2 linked regions of the Metabacillus sp. KUDC1714 genome follow. The protein of the gene in region 1 interacts with the protein of each later gene in a pairwise test. Links are inferred from orthologs where the notes say so. Each region holds a gene or a part of one and is shown on either strand. Other genes may lie near its edges.

What was found.
Region 2: the proteins of HUW50_RS23750 (region 1) and xerC interact in binary tests that used the Escherichia coli proteins (3 or more experiments, as listed by UniProt). The link is inferred for Metabacillus sp. KUDC1714 from one-to-one orthologs.

What each region holds. Positions count from the first base shown.
Region 1 is NZ_CP055263.1:5,144,378-5,147,686, reverse strand. The notes cover bases 335-3,307. They hold HUW50_RS23750 (helix-turn-helix domain-containing protein), read right to left. Parts: upstream 2,253-3,307; coding sequence 1,416-2,252; downstream 335-1,415. Other genes in these bases: HUW50_RS23740 (sugar phosphate isomerase/epimerase family protein), read left to right, coding at 3,157-3,307; HUW50_RS23745 (phytanoyl-CoA dioxygenase family protein), read left to right, coding at 2,323-3,132; HUW50_RS27455 (CapA family protein), read left to right, coding at 335-1,126. In the rest of the region: more of HUW50_RS27455, read left to right, coding at 1-334; more of HUW50_RS23740, read left to right, coding at 3,308-3,309. UniProt on the Escherichia coli protein: Transcription factor that regulates the expression of several genes involved in the transport and metabolism of L-arabinose. Functions both as a positive and a negative regulator.
Region 2 is NZ_CP055263.1:4,292,929-4,296,209, reverse strand. The notes cover bases 199-3,143. They hold xerC (tyrosine recombinase XerC), read right to left. Parts: upstream 2,153-3,143; coding sequence 1,244-2,152; downstream 199-1,243. Other genes in these bases: trmFO (FADH(2)-oxidizing methylenetetrahydrofolate--tRNA-(uracil(54)-C(5))-methyltransferase TrmFO), read right to left, coding at 2,215-3,143; hslV (ATP-dependent protease subunit HslV), read right to left, coding at 676-1,218; hslU (ATP-dependent protease ATPase subunit HslU), read right to left, coding at 199-658. Outside these bases: more of hslU, read right to left, coding at 1-198; more of trmFO, read right to left, coding at 3,144-3,281. UniProt on the Escherichia coli protein: Site-specific tyrosine recombinase, which acts by catalyzing the cutting and rejoining of the recombining DNA molecules.

The sequences.
Region 1 (3,309 bases):
TCTTATTTTAGTAGCCTCTTCTTTTTATCTCTTGCATAAGAAAGATATTAAAACACCAGATTCTTATATTCAGAATAAGAATACTGATTCAGGAAAGGAAATTAATACGGAAACATCTGAGAAGTCTCGAAAACAAGCAACAGATAAAACTTCTACTGCTACATTGTCTGCTATTGGTGATATTCTCATTCATGATCGGGTATATAATCCAGCACATGTTGCTAACGGACAGTATGACTTTATGCCTTTTCTTACACCGGTTCAATCTTATTTAGGTGAAGCAGATATTACTGTTGCCAACCAAGAGACGATGATTGGAGGTGTGGAGATAGGTCTTTCGACATACCCCTCGTTCAACAGTCCACATGAGGTGGGAGATGCATTAAAAGAAAGTGGTGTTGACCTTGTGACACTGGCAAACAATCATACGTTAGATCGTGGGGAAGAAGCGATTCGAAATGCGATTCAACACTGGAATAAGATCGGTATGCCTTATGTAGGTTCATACGTTTCATCAAAAGATAAAATGAAAATTAGAACGATAGAAATGAACGACATTATATTCTCATTTTTAGCTTATACATATGGTACGAACGGTATTTCAGTACCAAAGGATAAGCCGTACCTAGTGAACTTAATAGATATGGAGAAGATGAAACAAGAGATACTAGAAGCAAAAGAGTTATCTGACGTTGTAGTTGTTAGTCTTCATTTTGGGCAAGAATATCAAAGGTTACCGAATGATGAACAGAAGAAATTAGCACGTCAAACTGCAAATGCTGGTGCAGATATTATTATTGGACACCATCCTCACGTTTTGCAGCCGATGGAATGGATTGAAAGAGCAGACGGAAAACGTTCATTTGTAGCTTACTCACTAGGCAATTTCTTTTCCGGACAAAAAGGGGACTATAAAGATATCGGTGGTATTTTGCAGATTAAAGTTGAAAAGGTAGAAATAAACGGTGAAAGTATAGTTAAGTTAAATAACCCTTCATTTATCCCAACTTTTGTAGGTGAAGATTATACTGTGTCCCCTCTTAAAAAAGTGGCAGGTAAAGAGGCAGTATATAAAGTAATAATAAATCATATGAAGCAATGGTTGCCAGAGCTAAAGGTTCATTAATCATTGAAGAGAAGGATGAAAATACATTTTTGGTATCATTTTTATTTCTTTCACAGTTTCTACGGCACTGTAACTAACCGAACAAAATATTATAGAAAATACTTAAATATTCCGTTAAGGGCGTTTATCAGTAATGAAGATAAGCGTTTTTTTTTATAGAAAAAAGATTGAGTGAACGTCTAGATTTTAAATAATTGATAAAGATGCAGTTTAACATAACAGACTTCAAACAAAAACAGTTTACAACGTGCAGTTTAACAATCTACGAAAATTGGAAAAAAACATTCCCTTATTGCTCTAACAGCCTTTTACGATATGCCGACGGATTCATCCCATAACTAGTAGTAAATTGTTTTGTAAAATAGAAGGGGCTTGCAAAGCCTACTTCATTTGCGATCTCTGAAATGGGTAACTGGGTGAATTCTAGTAGTTTTGCTGCATGGGCCAATCTCATTGATAAAAGTGTTGCCATAATCGATGTGCCGACTTGTTCTCGGAATAAGTGAGATAGTCGTGAAGGGGAGAGACAGACTTGATCAGCTAAGGATTGAATTGTATGCGCCTCTCTTAACTCTTCATTCAATAAATGAATAACCTGTTGCACTCTGTAATCTATTTTGTTTGCTTTTGTTGTTTGTAGCCATTGATTGATAGCCAATAAAATTTCTTCAAGTGCATTCATCGATAACTCCAAAGAAAACTCTTGAAGCAACCGATTATCACGAATCATTCGCTGAAAGCTATTATTAACACGATCTTGTAGCTGTATATCATTAATTGGAAAATAGATAAAGCCTTTTGTTGTTTCAGGAAGATTGAGTAATTCTATCCAAGTTGGTCTTGGAAGAAAATGAGCCCAATAGAATTCCCAGTGATTGTTATTAGATCCATATTGATGAGCGGTTTTTGGTTTTAAAATAGCTAGCTCACCTGCTTTTACATGCTGTTCATGACCATCCACACTAAACAAACCTTTCCCAGAAAGAGTAAATGTTATTATCCATTCTTTCGCTCCATTTGATCGAGTGACCTTGTATTCATTTGACTGATGATAATGATCTGAAAAAAGAACCCCAGGTGATGAAGCATTTTTAAAAATAGCAGGATTGTTAAGGTTTATAGTCATTCTCTCTATTCCTTTCATTTTGAGATCTCTTATAATTTAATTATAGCAATTATTAATAAAAAAGAGGTGGATGATGGTGGAGAATATTACTGAGGCACAAAAAGAACAGTTTGATTCAGATGGATATTTGATTGTAAAAGGACTATTTTCAAGCGAGGAAATTGAGCAGTTAAAAAATCGGTTTATGCAAATACATTCCGAAGGACCGATACCAGGTTATTTTTCACCCCTTTCCGAGGAAGATGCAAAAGGCGATATATTGAAGATGTATCCAAGGATCATGCATCCTCATAAAATTGACTCACTATCTATGAAGTACTTGTTGGATTTAAGGCTATTCTCAATTCTGACAAAACTACTTGAAGAGGAGCCACTTGCAGCACAAAGTATGTTCTATTATAAGCCACCAGGTGCAAAGGGGCAGGCACTGCATCAGGATAATTTTTATTTAAAGATGGAACCAGGAACATGTATAGCAGCCTGGACCGCAATTGATCCATCTAATGAAGAAAACGGTGGACTTTATGTTGTTCCTAATTCGCAGCATGCTGAAATCCAATGCCCTCATAGAGCTGACCCAGAGAAATCGTTTACTCGTGAAGAGGTCGATATACCTGATGGGCTAAAGCCAATACCTGCGATCCTGGAGCCAGGCGATGTGTTGTTTTTTAATGGTAATGTAATTCATGGATCTTATCCAAATACTTCAAAAGACAAATTTCGCAGATCGTTTATTTGTCATTATGCAGGGATTTCCACCACAAAAGCTGGAAATTTCTACAAACCACTATATAAACAGGATGGTACGCCTGTTACGGATATTGAAACGACTGAATCGAATCCATGTGGTACAGAATTTACCCAAGCGGAAATACATTAACCTACATTAGGAAAAGGTGGAAAGATGAAAAAAATAAATAATGGAAGCAGTGCTCCACCACGATTAGATATTCAACAATCATGGTGGGCGATGAATGGGATAGGAAATGGCGTACGAGAATGGATAACAGAAGAAAAGGTAGAAAAAATTGCCGAAGCAGGATTTACAGGGATTAAT
Region 2 (3,281 bases), 850 kb from region 1 along the record:
TCATACCCATTTGCTCCATACCAGAGCCTTGAAGCATATCAAACATCGATGCTTGTTGCTCTTCAACCTCGATCGTCACATAGTGATCCTCTAATTCCCCTAGAGCTAATTGATGTGCGATACGACGGCGTTTTTCTTGAATCGACGTTTCTTCAGAACTATCCTCTTGCTCGTTTACTTGGTTACTGGCACCGCCAAATAACATTTCCAATGGGTTTTTTGCAGTAGATTGCTTCTTTTTCCCAGGTACAAGCAGCTCTACTAAACGCTTATTTGCATTCTCTTCTGCAAGACCTTTTACATCAGAAATTTTTTCTTCCTTCACTAAACGAACTGCCGTCTCAACTAAATCACGTACCATCGATTCAACATCTCTACCTACATAACCAACTTCAGTAAATTTTGTCGCCTCAACTTTAATAAAAGGTGCTCGGGCAAGTTTTGCAATTCTTCTCGCAATTTCTGTTTTTCCAACACCTGTAGGTCCGATCATTAAAATATTTTTAGGAACTACCTCTTCACGTAGCTTTTCGGTTAATAAGCTTCTTCGATAGCGATTACGTAGTGCAACTGCTACCGCCTTTTTTGCATCCTTTTGCCCTATAATATATTGATCTAATCGTTCAACAATTTCTTTTGGTGTCAGTTCTTTATTCAACCCATTTCCCTCCCTTATTAAAGCTCTTCGACAATAATATTTTGATTGGTATATACACAAATCTCACCTGCAATAGTCAATGAACCTTTTGCAATATCCTTGGCAGTTAAGTTCTCACCTGCGTAGCGCTTTAAAGCTCGACCAGCAGATAAAGCATAATTACCACCTGAACCGATCGCTAAAATGCCGTCATCAGGTTCAATCACTTCGCCTGTACCAGAAACAAGTAAAATGTGTTCTGCATTCATGACGATAAGCATTGCTTCAAGTCTTCTTAACACCTTATCACTACGCCACTCTTTTGCTAATTCAACAGCTGCACGTTGTAAATTACCATTATATTCTTCAAGTCTGCTTTCAAAAAGCTCAAACAAAGTAAACGCATCTGCAACAGAACCCGCAAACCCTGCAATCACTTTTCCATTAAATATTTTCCGAACTTTCTTTGCAGTATGCTTCATCACAACAGCATTGCCAAATGTGACTTGACCATCACCAGCCATTGCTGCCTCACCATTATGCTGAATAGCAAATATTGTTGTCGCATGAAATTGAGACATTTTTTTACCTCCTATAATCTGGCTTTTAAGCTCGTGGATGATGGGACATGTAAATCCTCTTTAAATGCTCTTTCGTAACATGGGTGTACACTTGAGTTGAAGACAAATGTGCATGGCCTAATAGCTCTTGAACACTCCTCATATCAGCACCTTCATTTAGCATATGTGTAGCAAATGTATGTCTAAACATATGAGGGTGTATATGAAGTGTGGAGGATGCTTTTTTAATCAATTCATTTAATATGTGTCTCACTCCACGATCTGTCAAAGGGCTACCTCGATGATTGACAAATAAATATGAATGTTGATCAGGTTCTTTTAATCTGCTTACTAACAATTTTCTTCCTTGGCTTAAATAGTGCTCAATCGAATCCTGGGCATAGCTACCAAATGGAACATATCTTTGCTTGCCACCCTTCCCATGAACAAGTACGGTTCCAATATAAAAGTCAATATCTGTTAACCGTATATTACAACACTCACTTACACGAATCCCAGTTCCATAAAGAACCTCTATTAGCGCCTGGTTTCTTTGCCCTAATGGAGTGGTACAATCTGAGATCGAAAACAGATTTTCAATTTCTTCTTCATAAAGAAATTGGGGGATTTTCTGTTCTCGTTTCGGTAATGACACTAACGAAAAAGGATTTTCACTAAGTTTTTCTTCTCTAACAAGAAACTTAAAAAAGCTTCTTAAGGAGGATACTTTTCTTGAAATTGTTTTTCTAGAATAGTTTCTATTATGTAACTGCGTTAAAAATAAACGTGTATCATTATATGTAATTTCTTCTAGATGTAGGATCGCTTGTTCTTTCATAAAGGAAAAAAAGTCCTCTATATCAGTGGCATAATTCACAACAGTATATTGTGAATAATTTTTCTCAATTTGTAAATATTCTATGAAAAAATTTAAATAAATCTTAACATTTTCCATCATAACACCTCACAAGGGCTACTAAATGTTATCACAACTTTAGTAGCCCTTGCAAATTATTTCTATAAATTTTTCGAAATTTTTTGAATTGTTTCCAAGGCACGATTTGCATGCATTTCATTTCGCTCTTTTTTACTTTTGATACGCACAGGTAAGTCTGCAAAGATGCCAAAATTTGCATTCATTGGTTGAAAATTATCAGCATTTGTAGTTGTAATATATTTTGCCATACTACCGATCGCTGTTTCATTTGGAAATTCGACTAGATCTTTACCTAAAACAAAGTGGGCAGCATTTAAACCAGCTACTAACCCTGATGCAGCAGATTCAACATACCCTTCAACACCTGTCATTTGCCCTGCGAAAAATAAATCTTCACGATCTTTATATTGATAAGTTGCTTTTAAAAGTCTTGGAGAGTTGATGAAGGTATTACGATGCATAACACCGTAACGAACAATTTCTGCATTTTCAAGACCCGGAATTAATGAAAGTACTTCTTTTTGCGGTCCCCACTTAAGGTGTGTTTGAAAACCTACTATATTATATAATGTACCCGCTGCATCATCTTGACGGAGTTGAATAACGGCAAAGGGCCTTTTCCCTGTTTTAGGATCTTCTAAACCAACCGGCTTTAACGGACCGAATAACATAGTTTTTCTACCCCTTTTTGCCATTACTTCGATTGGCATACATCCTTCAAAGAAGATTTCTTTTTCAAACTCTTTTAATGGAACTGTTTCTGCAGAGATTAATGCCTCATAAAAACGATCGAATTCTTCCTCTGTCATCGGGCAATTTAAATAAGCAGCTTCCCCTTTATCGTATCGGGATTTTAAATATACTTTTTCCATATCAATGCTTTCTTTTTCAATAATTGGTGCGGCTGCATCATAGAAATATAAATATTCCTCACCAGTTAGTGATTTAAGTTGATCAGAAAGATTTTTTGAAGTAAGTGGACCAGTTGCAATAATTGTTGGACCACTAAGAATTTCTCCAACTTCTTCAGTTACAACGGTAACATTGGGATGTCCTTTAACTAGCTCCGTTACTTTAGCAGCAAACTCATGTCGGTCAACCGCTAAAGCCCCTCCTGCAGGAACAGCACATTCATCAGCTGCATTTA